3 regions of the Shewanella dokdonensis genome follow, and region 2 is predicted to be linked to each of the others. Evidence: predicted binding sites of a transcription regulator. Region 2 holds the regulator's gene; each other region holds the start of a gene.

Region 1 (6,498 bases), 1.1 Mb from region 2:
CGCGGTTTCAGCGCCACTATATAACGCCGAAAAATGCCGCAAGCGGCGAGCAATCTCCACTAACAGATCGTCGCCTTTACTGTGTCCATAGGTATCGTTGTAACGTTTGAAGCCCACCAGATTGACCAACAACAGGTAACCATCAGTGGTACGCTCCAGCATGCGGTTGAAATAGGTGCGATTGTACAATCCGGTTAGATTACAGTGCCATGCCATATGCTCTAGTTCGGCTTGATGATAACGAGCATCAGTATGATCCTCTGCGGTGATCAGTATGTAATGGTTACCGAGACGAGTTTCAAATTGGCTGGCATAGAACTTCAACCAAAACTGTTCACCGTTCTTGCGTTGTAAGGGAATTTCATTACGAACAACTTCTCCGCGGCACAACCTGTCCAGCACATTTTGAGCCGCTTCGGGGCCTGCCGAAAAAAGCCAGCTCTTTGATATTGCGCCCAAGCAGTTTCTCCCGCGGAATGCCGGTAATCACCTCATGCGCTTTATTAACGTACTCAATCAGCTCCGTGTGCATATTGACCAATAAAGTGATCTGCGCAGATTTCTCAATGGCTGACTGAAACAGCGCTAACATCTCATCTTTATGGTAAGCGGCACTGGTAGCCAGCGCCAACGCCAGTTGATCGGCAACCTGGCATGCCAAATGAACCTCAGTATCACTCCAAGGACTAGCGGAGATATGTCGCTCAAGACTCAGAACGCCTTCGATGTGGCCATTAATCCTGATCGCAACGTCCAGTGAACTCTTGATGTGATTGGGGTGAATATAATGGCTGTGCAGTTCCGCTAGGCGCAGATCCGCTATGGCATCAGCCGCTGCGATATGCAAATGGTTATGAAGTTCGGAGATGTAATGTGGTAACAACAATAGATTGGAAGGTCGGGGATTTTGTTGAACAGCAGCACCAAAACGGGCGGTCTCAAATTGAATATGCTGTGCCTTAGACCAAGACCAGACACTGGCGCAGTCAATCTGTAAATGTTCACAGAGCAATTGGGTCGCCAATGCGGCGGTACCCGCAAAATCGCCCTGCTGCTTTGCTGTGGAGTTCGTCAGTAACTCCAGTAATCGCCAATACTTCCCACGATTAACGCCCATTATTATCCAGCCAGATGTCAATACCTAAATTGTTGTTTTTAAATTATCACGTAGCGAGATTACACATTTACGAATACCACAGCAATACCGAATATATTTACTTACACTTCCCATTCTGTGACTTAGGGCAAACTGTTTTGTAACTGGAAAATCATTTTTTCGGCGCTACAACCAAATTCAAGCTGCAACAGCCAGCCGTTGTCTTGTGCAATAAGCCGCACCAGCACATCAGCAAACCGCGCTTTGGCTTTAGCGGCCAACGCTTCGGCATCTGCTTTGGCATTTTCGCCAGCGAAAGGCAGTTGCAGCAGAACATCAGTTTCTTCCACTACCGCGCCAATATCCACAAAACTACCGCATTCAGCACAGGTATCATTGACCAGATCGCTTTGCGCTTCTTTAATGCTTTTCATAAAGATATCTCCGGAATGCATCATAGCTTGTCGATTATAGGCTGTAATACCGCGGATTTCTGTGGTTTATTTCACGCTGCTTGTTGTCGTGCAACCGCTAACCGCTGCTGCAGAATTAATTCAGGTAATTGAGGGGCTTCTGGGAGTAAAGGTAGAGTTTCACCGGCAAAACGCCGCCGCTCCAGCAAACTGCAATTTTCCAGCACTTCACTGGTATTTATTGAGCATTTGCCGCGGATCACTAGCGGTTCTGGGTGCATCGCCTCGGCTAAGCGGAATGTTTCGGGGCCATCGGTGAGATAGTAATGGGCATTATCGGCTAGAGATTGCTGACTCAAATCCCCCACTAACGACTGTGATGGCGGCAACTCAAACTGTTGGCGCAACTGAGTTTCGACAGCCAACGTATCTTGCAGGTGGAACTGTGGCCAATCACGGGCATCCTGAGACAACATTGACAGCAATAAGCCGAAGTCACCACGCGCATTTTCTTCTATCGCATGGTTAAGGCGTGTTCCCAGTTGTAGTTCGTTGAGCAGTATTGGCTTGGATTGCATAAAAAAACATCGATTAAACAACCTGTTGTTATTTAATCGACCGAACTACCACTAACTTTAGTGGTTTTTGCAAAATCGGACTTTACATAAAAACGCTTTCTGTCTACTATTGCCGCCGCAATTTGAGGAGGGGTTCCCGAGTGGCCAAAGGGATCAGACTGTAAATCTGACGGCTCCGCCTTCGAAGGTTCGAATCCTTCCCCTCCACCATGTTGCGCTGCCAATCAGCACTTTTGTGTGAGGTTGAGGAGGGGTTCCCGAGTGGCCAAAGGGATCAGACTGTAAATCTGACGGCTCCGCCTTCGAAGGTTCGAATCCTTCCCCTCCACCATTTTCATCACAAAAGTAGCTCATTTTCGGGGAGGGGTTCCCGAGTGGCCAAAGGGATCAGACTGTAAATCTGACGGCTCCGCCTTCGAAGGTTCGAATCCTTCCCCTCCACCATTCCCATGTTTATTGTTCGCTAAACCGCCGCAGTTATGTTGCGTTTTTACGATGAAACCTTGCCCGATGCCGGCGATACAAAGCGGCAAGTTTGATACGGCTAATTTATCACGCACAAGCACCGCATCTGCGCTGTTAACAGATTAATCTATTTGCAAATATTTATGCGTTTGCACTGACAGACGCCAATTGCGAGCAATGCAGGTGTTAATCGCTAACGCGGTTGCATGCGGTTTCTGACTAATCGGCTGCAAACATACCACTTTGCCGGTCAAATCCACCCCCTCAAGCAACGCGTCCAGCTGTTCAATATGTGTTGAGGTCGCTACTGGATGTTTGATCTCATTGGCACGTTTGAGTGCTTGCGGTTTTACCGTCAGCCCGCCTTTCATCGCGATTTTGGGCGAAACAGTCACCCAAGTGGCTTCACTACATTTCACCTCAAAGGTGCCACTGGTTTCTAGCTGGGTGCTATAACCAGCGCGATTTAATGCCTGGGTGAGTTCTGTGAGGTCAAACAAGCAAGGCTCGCCACCGGTTAATACCACATGTTTGGCTGAAAAAGCTTGGGCAGTAAAAGCCGCGAGTAATGCTGCACTATTATACCAAGCCCAACGCCCTACACTGCCGTCCGTCTGTAATACTTGCTCTGGCGTAACTTCATTTTCAGGGAACTGTTCCCAAGTTTGGCGAGTATCGCACCAAGGGCAGCCCACCGGACACCCTTGCAAGCGGACAAAAATGGAGGGCAAGCCCGTATTGACCCCTTCCCCTTGAATGGTTTCAAATACTTCATTAACTGGATATAGCATAAAAGCGCCTCAAAAATCGCGGAGTGGGAGTCGGTCAATCGCGGGCGCTGTTATATAGCATTCATCTGCGAATGGCAAACATGTTGGCCATTAAGGAATTTGCAACATTTTGGGGTAAACTGTGGCCATTCTTTTTGAGTGTATTTAAAAATGAGCATAACACAGCCTAAATCCACAACTCCGCGTAAAGCCATTATGGTGTTCAGCGGTGGTCAGGACTCAACCACTTGTCTGATCCAAGCGCTAACCCAGTATGACGAAGTCCACGCGATAACTTTTAACTATGGTCAACGTCATGCCCATGAAATTGATATTGCCAAAGTACTGGCACACAAGCTCGGGGCAACCAGCCATAAAGTGATGGATGTTGGTCTGCTCAACGAACTGGCAATATCGGCACTCACTCGCGACAGCATCCCCGTTTCCACCGCGTTGATGGACAATGGCTTGCCTAATACCTTTGTCCCCGGACGCAATATTTTATTTCTGACTCTCGCCGGCATTTATGCCTATCAACTCGGGGCTGAAGCAGTGATTACCGGAGTTTGTGAAACAGACTATTCCGGCTACCCCGATTGCCGCCACGATTTTGTTCGAGCGCTGGAATCCGCATTAGTGCAAGGAATGGATAGACCACTGCGATTAGTCACACCGTTAATGTGGCTGAATAAAGCTGAAACTTGGGCCTTAGCAGATAAATACGGCCAGCTAGACTTGGTTCGGGACGAAACGCTCACCTGTTACAACGGCATTGAAGGCAGCGGTTGTGGCCAGTGCCCGGCGTGTAAACTGCGTCAACATGGCCTGGATGAATATCTGGCAAATAAAGCCGCTGTCCAACAACAGTTGGCTAGCAAGAGCCAAAACGGATGAATTGGCGGCCTTCCCCGTGGCTGAGCGTTGCCACTGTCAGTGTTCTGTGCATTGTATTGCAATGGGCAGACACCATTGACCTCATGGAATATCAACGCCAGTTTATTGCTGACGGCCAATGGTGGCGGCTACTGACAGGTAACCTGATACACACCAATCTTTGGCATCTGCTGATGAATCTGGCGGGGTTCTGGGTCGTCGTTTTTATCCACCGCGTCCACTATGGCAACAGACATCTGGCCTGGCTGTTACTCGCGTTATGCCTCACCGAAGGATTGGGTCTTTGGTTTGCCTTCCCTGCACTGAGCGCTTATGTGGGGCTCAGTGGCGTACTGCACGGACTATTTGCCTATGGCGCGCTTAACGACATCAAAATAGGCTGGCGCTCTGGTTATCTGTTACTTGTGGGCGTCATTGCCAAAGTGGTGTGGGAACAAGTTATGGGGGCAATGCTGAAGTTACACAACTAATTGGCGCTAGGGTGGCAACCGAAGCGCATTTAGTCGGGTTACTGAGCGGTATCGGTATTTTCCTACTGATAAGCGGTTACTGCCGCATCAAACAACCAGCGGCATAAATTTACCCTCGGTTACCTCACCCTAGTGCTAACCACCCGCGCGGATGCGGGTGGTTATGGGATAGTAATAATAGCAAAACAACGTCTTATGGCTTTAGGCCTTGATCAGTTGCTGCCTGAGACCTGCGATTTGATCACGGATTGCCGCCGCTTCTTCAAATTCCAGATCGCGCGCATGTTGCAACATCTGCTTTTCCAGATGATCAATTTCGTGAGAAAGCTCGGCCGCACTCGCCCTACTCTGATATTGTCCTTTCGTTTCAGCAACTTTTTGCCAAGTGTTACTGTCATAATTGCTACGATCTGAGTCGCCGATATCCATGACATCAATGATGCGTTTCACAACCCCGCGGGGAATAATGCCGTGTTCTTCATTGAACTTATGCTGTTTTTCACGACGCCGGGCGGTTTCATCCATCGCTTTAGCCATAGAAGGCGTCACCTTATCCGCATACAAAATCACCTTACCGTTGACGTTACGAGCGGCACGGCCGATGGTCTGGATCAGTGAACGTTCGGAGCGCAAGAAACCTTCTTTGTCGGCATCAAAAATACATACCAACGACACTTCTGGCATATCTAACCCTTCACGCAGCAGGTTAATCCCGACCAATACATCAAAGATCCCTTTGCGTAGATCTCGAATAATTTCAACACGTTCAACTGTTTCTACATCGGAATGCAGATAACGCACCTTAACGCCATGTTCATCCAGATATTCGGTAAGATCTTCCGCCATCCGTTTGGTAAGCGTGGTGACCAATACCCGCTCATTCACCGCCACCCGTTTAGCCACTTCAGACAACAGATCGTCAACCTGAATAGCCACCGGTCGGACTTCGACTTCGGGATCCAATAACCCGGTGGGTCTGACGACCTGCTCGGCAATTTCACCGTCACAACGCTCCATTTCATAAGAACCTGGCGTTGCAGACACATAAATCGTCTGCGGCATCAGCGCTTCAAACTCATCAAACTTCAATGGCCGATTATCCAATGCCGAAGGCAGCCGAAAACCATACTCCACTAACGTAGTTTTACGCGAACGGTCACCTTTATACATGGCGCCAATCTGTGGCACGGTGACATGGGATTCATCGATAATCATCAAGCCATCGGCGGGCAGATAGTCGAGCAAGGTTGGCGGGCCTTCTCCCGGCTGCCTGCCAGACAAATAGCGGGAATAGTTTTCAATACCAGAGCAGTAACCCAGTTCGATCATCATCTCGATATCGTACTGCACCCGTTCGGTGAGCCGTTGAACTTCCACCAATTTATTGGCATCCAGCAGTTGTTGGCGTCGCTCCCGCAACTCTTCTTTGATCTGCTCGGTAGCTGCCAGAATTTTCTCACGCGGTGTCACATAATGGGTTTTGGGATACACAGTGGTACGCGCCAGACGTTTGTTGATATGCCCCGTTAGCGGGTCGAACATCGACAACTGTTCAATTTCATCATCAAACAGCTCCACTCTGATCGCATCGCGTTCAGATTCCGCCGGGAAAATATCGATGACTTCACCGCGCACGCGGAACGTCCCCGCGCCAGTTCCATGTCATTGCGGGTATATTGCAGCTCACTCAGGCGTTGCAGAATATCCCGCTGCCCCATGGTGTCGCCCTGACGCAAGTGCAGCATCATCTTCATATAGGAATCAGGGTCGCCCAAACCATAAATGGCGGAAACCGATGCTACCAACACTACG
Region 2 (6,498 bases):
GGCACAAACTATTAAGTCGTGCGGCAAATGCTGGCGTAAACGCCGCCGGCATGTGTTGGATCAACACGATAGGATGTGGGTAATCCGCCGGGAAGCGCGTCAAAATTCGCTGCAAGGCTACTGGCCCTCCAGTGGATGTTCCTATCACCAACAATTTATATTGCTTACCGCTGGCTCTGGCTGGCGCAACACCGCGCCCGACATTACGCTCAGCCGGTTTTTGGGCCTCTTCTTCATGCAATGGCCGCGACAGTGGACGACCGACAGTTGGCCGGGTCACCGGACTGGGTCGACTGATCGGCCGAAAAACTCGACGACGGCCAAGCGCTCTCACACGTTGTTGTAATAATTCAATTGCGGCATCTTTATTGGTCGCAATATCCTCGAAGCGCTTGGGCAAAAAGTCGAGAGCACCGGCGTCCAAGGCATCCAACGTGGCTTTAGCACCTTCGTGGGTCAAAGAGGAAAACATCAGGATCGGTGTCGGCGTGCTCTCCATAATTTTACGCACAGCAGTGATCCCGTCCATCACTGGCATTTCAATATCCATAGTGATGACGTTTGGCTTGAGTTCTGCGGCCATACGCACGGCTTCTAGTCCGTTAGCCGCCAAACCGACCACTTCCAGTTCTGGGTCCTGATTTACAATTTCACTCACGCGTCGACGAAAGAATCCCGAGTCGTCGACGACCAACACTTTAATAGCCATTCAAATCCTTAGTTATGGTTTAGCGTCTTGACCGGGAAGTGTAATGTTTGAGAAGTCCCGGTACGTCAAGAATAAGCGCGATGCCACCATCAGACGTTATAGTGGCGCCAGCCATGCCTGGTGTTCCATGCAACAAGGCACCTAATGGTTTGATCACCACCTCTTCCTGACCAATCAACGCATCAACCACAAAACCTATCTGTTTCAGCCCTAACTGTACGATCACCACGTGTCCCAGACGTTTTTCGCCGGTTTTAAAGTCACGCGGATGGCGGTTCAGCCACTGCTCAAGATAAAACAGCGGTATCGCTTTCTCACGCACAATAACGGTCAGTTGGCCGTCAACAACGTTAGTCTTGCCAAGATCCAGATGGAAAATTTCATTCACGCTGGACAAAGGCAAGGCAAATACCTGTTTGGCCACTTCAACCATCAAGGTTGGCATAATTGCTAAAGTCAGCGGCACTTTGATTTCTAGCCGAGTGCCTTTGCCCTTGGCAGAATCAATATGCACTGAACCATTCAACTGGGTAATACGGGTTTTCACCACATCCATACCGACACCACGGCCGGAAATGTCTGAAATTTCGGTTTTAGTCGAAAAACCTGGGGCAAAAATCAGATTATAGGCGTCCTGATCTGACATTCTGGCCGCGGTATCTTCATCCAGAACACCGCGTTTAATGGCAATCGCTTTCAGCTTTTCAGGATCCATCCCTGCGCCATCATCTTCGATTTTCAGCAGAATATGGTCACCTTCCTGACTGGCAGCTAAGGTGATAATCCCGGTTCGGGATTTTCCGATAGATTCACGCACATCCGGCATTTCAATACCGTGATCCACGGAATTACGCACCAAATGCACCAATGGGTCGGCCAAGGCTTCTACCAAATTTTTATCCAGGTCAGTTTCTTCACCAACCATACGTAGTTCAATGTCTTTATTGAGACTACGGGCAAGATCGCGTACCACCCGCGGGAAACGGCCAAAGACTTTCTTGATTGGCTGCATCCGCGTTTTCATCACGGCGCCCTGCAAATCGGATGTTACCAAATCCAGATTTGCCAGCGCTTTGCTCATCTCTTCATCTTCGCGAGAGATCCCCAAACTCACCAAACGGTTGCGCACCAGTACCAGTTCACCCACCATGTTCATGATCTGATCCAACCGCGCGGTATCCACACGCACTGTGGTTTCAGCCTGAGGGGCATTATTACCAGCCGGAGCCACTGCCTTAGTGGCGCTTTCTTTGGCTGGAACCGGCACTTTAGACTCAGCGGGTGCGGCTGCTTTAGGCGCTGCTGCTGTTTTCGGTGACGGGGCTTTCGGTGTCGGAGCTTTAGCCGCTGCTGCCGCAGGCGCTTGGGGCGCTACCTTCGCCGCAGGGGCGGCTGCATTAGCCGCACTCTCGGTTTCCAGTCCTGGCGCCTTACCCTTGCCATGTAGTTGATCAAGCAGAGCCTCAAATTCATCCTCAGAAATTTCATCCGAATCGACCGAGTGTCCAGCCGTTTCGGCGGCCACCGGTTTAGCGTCTGGATTAACAGCAAATTTGCCTTTGCCATGCAATTCATCCAGCAGCGCTTCAAACTCGTCGTCGGTAATATCTTCACTGTTGTTGCTAACAGCAGCAGGCGTTTTGGCGCCAGTCCCGGCATCACCGCTCGTTGACGGGCCTTTACCTTTGCCATGCAAGGCATCCAGTAAGGCTTCAAACTCTGATTCATCAATATCGTCGATACTACCAGCTGCGGCTGTCGGCTCGGCGGCTGGGGGTTCTACCGCAGCGTTTGGTGCCACGGATTCCAGCATCTCATCAAACAACGCATCCGCGCTGTCGGCCGTATCATCCACGCCGCTGTCAGCGGTTGTGTCATCAACAGCTTCTACGGCGGTTTCGGCACTATTGCCAGATTCTGACGGTAATGGCGCACCTGAGCTCAGCAGTTTCAGATTAGCCAGCAGCTGCGGTTCTGCCGGCTGTTGCTCTTCACCTGACTGAGTTTGGCTAAACATTACATTGATGGCATCCAACGCCTGAAGAATGATATCCATCAGTTCGGCGCTAACACTGCGTTTACCCGTGCGCAATAAATCGAAGGTGTTTTCAGCTTCATGGCAGACATCCACCATAGGGGCTAACCCCAGGAAACCTGCACCGCCCTTCACGGTATGGAAGCCGCGGAAAATAGCATTCAACAGGTCGGTATCCCCTGGATTATTTTCCAACTGCACCAGCTGCTCCTGCAGCAGCTCCAGAATCTCTCCGGCTTCGATTAAAAAATCCTGCAGGATCTCTTCATCAACATCAAAGGCCATCAATATGACTCCTCATCAGAACCCCAGACTAGAGAGCAAATCGTCTACTTCATCCTGTCCGGTAACCACATCCTGACGGGCCCCAGCATTATGGATAGGTCCTTCAGCATCTATATTATTTTCGCGGTTGCTGATTAGACTCTCGTTAGGTTGCGCCCCAAACATGGTCAAAAGTGATACAAGATTGCTTTCTACTTCTTTAACTAAATCAATCACCCGGCGGATCATCTGTCCGGTCAGATCCTGGAAATCTTGCGCCAGCAGTATCTGATTGAGCAGTTCGTGTAATCGTCCGGAGTCGGCCTCAGTTTGCACCATAAAATGCTGCACATCGTGACATAACGTTTTGAACTCATCGAGTGGCAGGTTGCGACGCATTAACCTGTCCCATGAAGGCTTGATATTGGTAAGGCTGACACTGAGAGCATCCGACAGTGGTAAGCACTCTTCAACCGCATCCATGGTTTTATTGGCCGCCTGTTCTGTCATGTCGATAACAAAACTCAGACGTTCTTTCGCATCTGGAATATCGTTACTTGCCAGTTCCACCAACCGGTTATCCAGTTGAAAATCATTCAAAGCATTGTGGAGTTGTCTGGTCAATTTACCAACTTCAGCAAATAGCTCTTGCTGAATAGGCACCGATAATTCACGAACCAGTTCATCGGCCTGTTGTTGTTCACCAGCAGACAACAATTCGACTAAGTGTTGTGCTTGTTCGAGTGTAATGAGTCCGGTGTTTTCTGCCTTCATAGCACCCCAAAATCAACCAAGTCGTTCAAAGATTTTGTCCAACTTCTCTTTCAGGGTCGCGGCGGTGAAAGGTTTCACAACATAACCATTCACCCCTGCCTGTGCAGCAGCAATAATCTGCTCGCGCTTGGCTTCTGCGGTAACCATCAACACCGGGATATTCTTGAGATGTTCATCTGCACGAATGGCTCTTAACAGGTCAATCCCCTGCATACCTGGCATGTTCCAGTCGGTGACCACAAAATCAAAATCACCTTTCTGCAGCATTGGCAGTGCAGTTGACCCATCATCGGCTTCTTGGGTGTTATTAAACCCAAGATCCCTTAACAGGTTTTTGATAATCCTTCTCATCGTTGAAAAATCATCAACAATGAGAATCTTCATGTTTTTATCCAAAGTTTCCTCCGCAGAGCTGAATTTTAAAACCGCTCAAAAAAACCGTTTAGTTCTGTGTCCAATGCCTGAGTTTTGCTTTGAGCCTGAGCATTGCCTGACTATGGATCTGACTAACTCTAGACTCACTGACATCTAAAATGGCGCCGATTTCTTTCAAATTGAGCGCTTCATCATAATAAAGCGACAGAACCAGCGCATCTCTTTCGGGTAAATGTTTAATTGCTTCGGCTAGTGCATCTCTAAACTGATCGTTTACCAGCGTTTCATAGGTATCGTTTGCCACGGTTTCATCGGCAAAGAACGCATCTGGAGCTCCACCAAGATCTTCGATTCCTATTATTTTACCAGCAGATACATCACTTAGTATGTGATGATATTCATCTAGTGGCATTTCCAGTCGTTGGGCGATCTCAGTGTCTCTGGCATCCCGGCCCAATTCCTGTTCCAGTTCGTCAATGACCTGGGCAATCCGCCGCTGATTGCGGTGAACCGAACGAGGTAACCAGTCGCCACGGCGGATTTCATCAATCATCGCGCCACGAATACGAATACCGGCAAACGTTTCAAATTTGGCACCCTTGCTACCATCAAATTTGGAGGCGGCTTCCAGTAACCCCATCATCCCGGCCTGCAACAGGTCGTCCAGTTGCACCGAAGCGGGTAAACGCGCTAGCAGATGATGAGCAATTCGTTTTACCAGCGGCGCATACTGGTCAACGATCAAGCTCTTATCGTTAAACCCGGTATACGCTGCCATTTTATTCACTGGCACCTTCCTCCTGGTATTCAGGTTTCTGTACCAAGCGTTCAACAAAAATTCCAGATGCCCACCGGGTTGTTGTGGTACTGGCCAACTGATCACTTTATTGGCCAATCCCTGATAAGCAATACTGGCAGGAGATTTAGGAAAGGCTTCTACAATCAGTTTCTGCTTACGCACAGACTTCCGTAGATTTTCATCAAAAGGTATGGTGGCAACCAGTTCCAATGCCACATCCAAGAAACGATCAGTGACTTTGCTTAATTTAGCAAATAACTCCATCCCTTCCCGTAGGCTACGCACCATGTTAGCCACAATTTTAAAGCGAAATACGCCGTGTTCACGACTGAGTATTTTGATCAATGCGTAGGCATCGGTGATTGAGGTGGGTTCATCACAAACCACCACAAGCACATCCTGTGACGCCCTTGAAAAACTCAGTACCATGTCAGAAATACCGGCAGCGGTGTCCACTATCAGTACATCAAACTGCGTTTTCATTTCACTAAAGGCGCGAATAAGTCCGGCGTGCTGCGCTGGACTTAATTCCACCATTGCTTGGGTTCCAGATGTTGCTGGAATAATACCTATGCCTTTTGGACCACGGACAATGATGTCATCCAGTTCCGCTTCGCCGGACAACACATGCGACAAATTGTGTTCGGCCCGTAACCCCAGCATCACATCGACATTTGCCAGCCCCAAGTCGGCGTCCAATACCATTACCCGTTTGCCCTTCTCTGCGAGCGCCACGGCGGTGTTAATAGCAACGCTAGTTTTACCTACGCCCCCTTTCCCACCGGTAACGGCAATTACTTTTACTTTTTCGTTTTGTTGTTGATTTATCATTCGTAAACCACTCGCTTGATCCCGGGTCATCGCTTACTACTCAAATGCATAGGTCATTTCATTTGACCTGACTTCAGGGTTAAATTCTGTCGTTTCTGTTCTGTTTAATACGGCCAGTGCTTGTTTAGCCAGCCCCAGCGTATCAGCTACCCGCATATCTTCAGGCACCCGCTGACCATCCGTGGTGTAACTTAATGATAAACCACTTTGGATCAATACACTTAGCGCGGCCCCTAAAGAAACTGATTCATCTAGTTTGGTTAATATAGCGCCCGCCAATGGAATGCGCTTAAACTGGTTGATGGCTTCTTCCAGTACTCGCCGTTGCCCGGTTGCTGATAACACCAGGAAACTGCGGATTGGCAAGCGGCTGTTAGCAGTCAAACTATCCAACTGCTGACATAAACGTATATCTCGTTGCCCCATTCCTGCGGTGTCGATTAATACTAGCTTGCGATTACGGAACTGGTAGACAATTTGCTCCAACTCATTGAGATCTTGGGCTTGCTTCACTGGGCATCCCATTATCTTGCCATAAGTTGCCAATTGCTCAAAGGCTCCAATTCGATAATGGTCGGTAGTGATCAATACCACCGAGTCTGGGCCATGATGCGCAACGAATCTTGCTGCAATTTTTGCCAGTGTGGTTGTTTTACCGACACCCGTTGGCCCGACTAACGCTACAATGCCGCCCTGGCGCACAATATCATC
Region 3 (6,498 bases), 380 kb from region 2:
TATTGAATGCTTGAAGATTCCTTGCAACGCCGCATCAACCTTGGCAAATAAGCGTTTTCTCCCGCAAGATGCCTCGAGTCTCCCCTTGAGACATGTGATAATCCCGACTGCAAGTGTCGATATATTCACCATGAAGACCGCCGCGCCAATGACAGTGACCGTCGCGTAAAAATTGGCATAGTTACCGATCTATATGGCACGTTTGGAGAGGAAGAACGACGACACAAAACCACGGGGCGACGCAATGAAGACTTACATGGAAACGATTGGCTCAGTTTTAATGGTCAAAAACGGCAATAAAATCATTCGTTACCCTAGTCATGCTGACAACACTTTCGCCATAGATGACTAGCACTGCTATAGCAATACGAGCATCATCCCATTGCGGCTGAGCATCCTGTGCAACTGGTGCGTGTTGTTAGCTAGTGCTAACTCGGCCTACAGCCTTTTGTAATGCCCTTAAACTCAACGATACCTACACAGCCGCCACTAAAATAGCGCTGGTTGCTGATGGCTTATAAGCACCAGAGGTATCGCCGAGCGCATATGTGCTGGAATACTCCCTTACCAGTACTTTTCCGTCGTGATCTGACCTGGGGCCCGCCGTAGATTTTTACGCAAGCCCTTGTCTGTAAGCACTGTGATGCTATCGCGGATCATGCCAGGATTACCACACAGCATGACCTGAGAATCGGTAGCCGAAATGGCTATCCCCGCTTGTTGCTCAATCACGCCTGACGTTAATCCATCAGGAATACGGCAGTGTAACATTCCCGGGCGGATTTCCCGGGTAATGGCGGGTAAGAAACAGAACTGTGACCGCTCGTGCGCCATAGTTTGTAACTTGGCACAATATGCCAGTTCGTCAGCTTGTCTGGCACCGTATACCAACACAATTTTTTCAAACCTTTGCCAAGGCTCGGCGGTATCCAGTATCGCCAGAAAAGGCCCTACTGCAGTTCCTGTCGCCAGCATCCATAAATGCCTTCCCTGTAATTCTCCGCGGGGAAGTTCATTCAATGTCAGAAATCCACTAGCGGGCACACTCACATCAACAGCATCTCCAGGCTGTAGCAAATGTAATGCCGGAGATAGCTGCCCATCAGGTACTGCCACGGCTAAAACTTCAATGTAATTGCTGCCTGGAGGATTAATAATGGAATAGGCTCTGGCCACTCGCTTATCCTGCAGTTGCATTGCCAGTTTGATGAACTGGCCCGCCAGATAAGGGCCAACGTCCACAGCAATTTTCAGGCTGAAGAGTCGTTCGCTCCAGTCAGTTCGGTCGATTACCTTGCCAACTTGCCACATATGCCCTCCATATAAAATACATCTGACCAATTAAGCATACGCTACACCACACATAACAAAAACCCCTTATGTTAAAGGGGTTTGGCAGAGTAAAAATCTTGTAATTGTCACTACAGTGACGATTATTCGTCAGCCGAGAAACTGTCACGAAATGCCTGTAAACCTTGTTGCACATGGCGGTAAGTGGCATTCACACCATTGGCAATGTCGCCGTCAAGCACATGTAGCTTATCCAGAATATTCCGGGCTTCTGCGAAGCCTTTATCAATGGCGCCACCGATAATATCCATAAAGCCATTAAGCTGATCTTCTGGACTCTGAGCGGTGTTTTGCTGCTGGTAGGTAGCAAAAAATTTGGTAGCAAAATCGACTATTCGCCCCGCAGTGGCTTCAGGAGAATAATCTACCTGATCCTGCTGTTGCAGTGGCTGAAATGCCATATCTCCGGAGGCCTGCAGTTCTTGGTTAATGGCATCAATGGCGGTCCGGTACAATAGCTGCATCGGTTTATCACCACTACTGATAGTCACTTGTTCTTGTGCCGAAAGAATCGCTTGATTCATTAGTTGTCGGCTAACATGCTGCACACTTTTGTTACTGGCGACCTCCGACACGGCTTTGCCATGATTGCCATCAACTAGCGCATCTTTGTCTTTAGCAACTTCCGATACCAAGGAACCATGATTGCGGATCTCCATCTTCCTTTCCTCTCGCAATATACCATCAGTTAATTATCGGCCATTTTTTGCACAACCTTAAATTTATATCGCTTTAAACTTCATTTGCTAATGTCTTAAAAACCTATGCTGCCAGCCAGGCAATAATAACGGTAAAACCGTGACTCACGAGTCATCATGTTGGCGCTAATGTTTGCCATGAGCTAGACTAAAATATGCAATCACTAAATTAGGCATTGCCTAAATAAAAATTATTACCTAAGTTAGATTGTGCGCCAGCTCACAAAAAATGTTAGTATGCTGCACAACGATGTATTGACGGTTCCACAATGGGAGAGTTTAAAGTGAAGACCACTTATGTCAGCCGGATCCCAGCGCCTTCCGACTGTAGCAAGAATGCTTCTTTAAGCTGCCAGAATTGTAGTCGGTTGATTGAAATCGAAGGCGAGATGCTGTGCTACCGCGGTGGTAAAATCACGGGGCTTAAGCCTATTACTGAGCAAGATGGTTGTGTCAGTATCCTGTGTGATGGTTGGCAAACCCGTGAGTCTGCCTCCAAGTAATATCGTAAACTTCCCTATTATCTTTAAAAGTTAGCTAGTTGAGGCTGTTCAACTGCCATTTGAGACGGATTGATGGCACCCCATCCTAGTTCACAACGTGGTTTAGGCTGTGCTTTCATGCACAATGTCAATCCACGGGTGGAAACGATAAGCCCAGCCCGTAATTCCGTATGTAACTGCTGTAACGCACATTCACCAACACCACGTTGTTGCAGTGTTGCCGCTAGGCTACGCCAATCTGTGGTTACTCTTTTTTGGTGCCTTCAAGGTTTACCAGCAGTGCAATGTTCTCCATAGCATCACCTCCTGATAGATTAAGTAAACTGCAGCGTCAGTATGCAATCGGCTTGCTGAATCAGTACTGAATTGTCGCAAGTTATTTAACACAAAAGAGATGCAAGCAAGGCAGATGAATTCAGAGATTTATCCCCTAATTGTCATATTTCGCCAATACAATTAACTAGCGGCAGCGGATGCAAACGAAATCTTTGCTGGCAACAACTACTTTTACATTTTTAAACAAAGTATTAGCGTTAATTTTGTTATCTCTGGCAACAGAATTTGATACGCTATAGCAACTTTCAGGATGTCATATTACCACTTGGATTGTGGGCCCTTTTGTTGATGTTCCATTAGACAATTAAGTAAAAAGGACCTAAGCGCTATGGATTCAAAAACTCAGTATCCACCACTTCCGCTCATCCAGACTTGGGTATGGATGATGGTCGAATCCGGAAATCCTGAAATTCAGGAGAAAGGCCGTAATAATCTCATTGCCTCTTTTGGTAGTCTGGCGAAAGCCAATGAGTACCTGCAACAACTACTAAAATAGTCATGCCCCCATAACGCATGGTGAGAAAACCAAAAAAGGCACCGATAGTGCCTTTTGGGGTTAATTTGTATTTTTTCAGTTTGCCTGCCGTCGTTCCAACACACAGTCATTGAGCGTTGCTAACAACTTTTCAGTGTCGTCCCAGCCAATACAGGCATCGGTAATACTCTGACCATAGCGCAACGGCTGACCGATTTTTAACGCTTGATTACCTTCAACCAAGTTACTTTCAACCATTAAGCCAAAAATACTCTGCTCACCTTGACGCAACTGTTGACCAACTTCCTCCGCCACCAGCATCTGCCGTCTAAAATCCTTACGGGAGTTGGCGTGACTGATATCGATCATTATATTGCAGGGTAATCCGGCTTTTTGCAGTTTTTCTTTAGTCGCAGCAACGGATTGCGCATCATAGTTTGGCTCTTTACCACCACGCAAAATAATGTGGCAATCTTCATTCCCTTTGGTAGAGACAATCGCAGAATGACCGAATTTGGTTACCGACAAGAAATAGTGGGAGGCACTCGCAGCACCAATAGCGTCAATGGCGATTTTGATATTGCCGTCTGTGCCATTTTTAAACCCTACTGGGCAAGATAAACCCGAGGCGAGTTCTCTGTGTACCTGAGACTCGGTAGTTCTTGCCCCTATTGCGCCCCAGCACATGAGGTCAGCCACATATTGTGGCGTTATCATATCCAGAAATTCTCCGGCAGTTGGCATTCCACTATCATTTAGTTCTAGCAGCAACTTGCGCGCTTTACGCAAACCATCATTAAGTTGGAAACTTTTGTCCATATAAGGATCGTTGATCAAGCCTTTCCAACCTACTGTGGTTCGTGGTTTTTCAAAATACACCCGCATCACCACCTCTAGCTGCGCCTTATAACGCTCTCTGAGCGCTAGCAGACGTTTGCCATAGTCGATTGCGGCATCTGGATCATGAATAGAGCAAGGGCCAATGACCACTAACAAACGATCATCTTCTGCCCGCAGCATCTTATGGATACTGTGCCGAGCATTAAATACGGTGACAGAGGCATTATCAGTAGCGGGAAATCGTTCCAGAATAGCGATAGGGGGTAATAATTGTTTAACCTCTTTAATCCTGACATCATCATTCTGGTACGACATAGTATCTCTTTAGCTCCAGCTAGTTAGTATTTAGGGGAAAGGAACAAATCTAGCCTTTATGCCGCCGCGATGCAATTAGCTTTCGCCAGCAAAACTAGCGTAGAGAGAAGAGCCGAATTCAATGCTGCCGCAGGGCGTTGAGTTTTGCCTGATATCTCAGTGTCCAATTATCATCGCGGCTCAACTGTAATGCCTTCTTCAGGCTGTTAAGCGCCTGCTTTCGTTCTCCTAATGCCCAGTAGCTACGAGATAGTCCAAAATAAAACTCATGTCGGTAATCGGCCTTCTCAATCGCTAACTGATACCAGCGGATGGCATCAGTAAATCGCTGCTCACGATACGCCTGCTGCGCCATGCCATAGTAGTAATAAGGATTGCGGATACGCTCTAGTTCAAGGATCCGATGCACCGCAATCCACTCATCCCAACGTCCTTGCATATCCAACAATACCGCAAAGTTATAAAGTGTCGTCAGATTCTGTGGTTGCAACTGCAATGCATATCGGTAAACGCGCTCGGTCATGGGCAACTGATGGTTATTACGGTAAAGTATCGCCAGATTATTTAACGCTGCAATAAATTGCGGCTGCAAAGACAAACTAACTTTCAACATCGCATAAGCCCGGTGCCACTGGTTATTGACCATTGCTTCAGCAGCTAGGTTATTGAAAAACATTGCCTGCACCATAGATTCATCAATTTTGTCTGTTTGGTACGCTCGAAGAGTTTCTGTCGGCACAAAATCTACCAACAGATCGGCTGCCGATGCCTGATAAACATTGCTGTCGCTTGCCGCTTTTAGTCTGACATTAATATGACCATTCAATAGATTGAAATTGCCCTGCTGATCCCAAACAGGTGCAACCTTCACGCTTTGAAAAATCACATGAACATCCAATATTTTTGCCAGTGCTGCGGTCAGTATGACCAATGACATACAATTACCATGGCGCTGATAAAAGGTATCAGCTGCTATACGAGTATCATTGTCTTGATAGCGGAATCCGCCCTCGGCAGCACTCAGATATTTAGCCAGCCACTGCTGAGCTGATAGGCGTTGTGCCACGGATTGGTGCTGGAAATCAAACCTGACATCGCGTACTACTGCCGGCGGTAACGCAAAAATAGAAGTGGGTTCAGGGATATCGGATACTGGCAGAAAATACTGATCCTGCCACAGAGACGGCGCATCCACAGACTGCTCAGGAACCGCCGTGCAGGCACCAATGCCAGCCAGCAAGCTAATCATCACGGTAAGACGCTGTAAGACCACCGACATACAGTTCCTCCATAAAGAGGTTTATATAAGCTTACATCAGCTTTTACTGCATTGCCTGTGGTTAAATGAAATCACCGCGATGGATGGGGAATCGCAATATACAGTTGATGCCCTTGATATGAATATGGCCGATACCAGGATGAGCCACATTGAAAATGTACGTAAGGCGTACTCAGTTGCAAACAACCTAAAGGCAGTTCCTGCAAGATCTTCAGTTGTTGTTGGTTACGGAGCTGCTCCTGCCATTCATGTTGCTGCATTAATTTATCCCTTACAGCAAATGCATCAAAAGGTTCACTGGCATCCCTGACAATCACCTGTCCAGCATTAACACTTACAGACCAAAGTAACACCACTAACCCGCACCATTTCATAATTACCTCCGCCCATAAAAAAACAGGGTCAAGCAGGACCCTGTTTCATTATATACCGAGATTATCAGGCGTTTTTGACAGTCACAAACTCTGGGTATGCATCTACCCCGCAGTCTGCGGCATCCACACCATTGTATTCTTCTTCTTCGGTGACGCGGATCCCCATGGTGGCTTTCAGAATAGCCCACACCACCAAAGAAGCGATGAACACCCAACCAAAGATACAAGCGGCACCCAATAACTGAGCACTAAATGTGGCATCTGGGTTGGACACAGGCACCATCAACACACCAAACAAACCACAGACACCGTGTACCGAAGTAGCCCC

The links. Region 2 encodes FliA, which starts transcription of late flagellar genes. Its sites were predicted from a motif close to CTAAAGNTNNNNNNNNNNNNGCCGATA; they were not measured.
Region 1: a site for FliA is predicted at 2,122-2,148, ahead of KHX94_RS17730 (VC2046/SO_2500 family protein). Genes of this name have one in related genera too.
Region 3: a site for FliA is predicted at 2,044-2,070, ahead of KHX94_RS04830 (DUF5610 domain-containing protein). Genes of this name have one in related genera too.

Annotation. Positions count from the first base shown of each region.
Region 1 is NZ_CP074572.1:3,686,559-3,693,056, reverse strand. Features, by position in the region: partial or broken gene KHX94_RS17740 (putative bifunctional diguanylate cyclase/phosphodiesterase) at 1-1,117, opposite strand, end outside; gene KHX94_RS17735 (DUF406 family protein) at 1,240-1,530, opposite strand; gene KHX94_RS17730 (VC2046/SO_2500 family protein) at 1,602-2,087, opposite strand; tRNA gene KHX94_RS17725 (tRNA-Tyr) at 2,214-2,297, shown strand; tRNA gene KHX94_RS17720 (tRNA-Tyr) at 2,335-2,418, shown strand; tRNA gene KHX94_RS17715 (tRNA-Tyr) at 2,448-2,531, shown strand; gene queE (7-carboxy-7-deazaguanine synthase QueE) at 2,675-3,343, opposite strand; gene queC (7-cyano-7-deazaguanine synthase QueC) at 3,494-4,216, shown strand; partial or broken gene rrtA (rhombosortase) at 4,213-4,793, shown strand; partial or broken gene uvrB (excinuclease ABC subunit UvrB) at 4,888-6,498, opposite strand, start outside.
Region 2 is NZ_CP074572.1:628,245-634,742, forward strand. Features, by position in the region: gene KHX94_RS02985 (protein-glutamate methylesterase/protein-glutamine glutaminase) at 1-709, opposite strand, end outside; gene KHX94_RS02990 (chemotaxis protein CheA) at 729-3,029, opposite strand; gene KHX94_RS02995 (protein phosphatase CheZ) at 3,045-3,782, opposite strand; gene cheY (chemotaxis response regulator CheY) at 3,795-4,178, opposite strand; gene KHX94_RS20085 (RNA polymerase sigma factor FliA) at 4,225-4,944, opposite strand; partial or broken gene KHX94_RS20090 (MinD/ParA family protein) at 4,937-5,817, opposite strand; gene flhF (flagellar biosynthesis GTPase FlhF) at 5,824-6,498, opposite strand, start outside.
Region 3 is NZ_CP074572.1:1,011,575-1,018,072, forward strand. Features, by position in the region: gene KHX94_RS04820 (hypothetical protein) at 1-169, shown strand, start outside; gene KHX94_RS04825 (ferredoxin--NADP reductase) at 565-1,311, opposite strand; gene KHX94_RS04830 (DUF5610 domain-containing protein) at 1,434-2,009, opposite strand; gene KHX94_RS04835 (hypothetical protein) at 2,318-2,551, shown strand; gene KHX94_RS04840 (hypothetical protein) at 3,216-3,383, shown strand; gene aroG (3-deoxy-7-phosphoheptulonate synthase AroG) at 3,459-4,517, opposite strand; gene KHX94_RS04850 (tetratricopeptide repeat protein) at 4,636-5,796, opposite strand; gene KHX94_RS04855 (hypothetical protein) at 5,868-6,170, opposite strand; gene KHX94_RS04860 (ammonium transporter) at 6,235-6,498, opposite strand, start outside.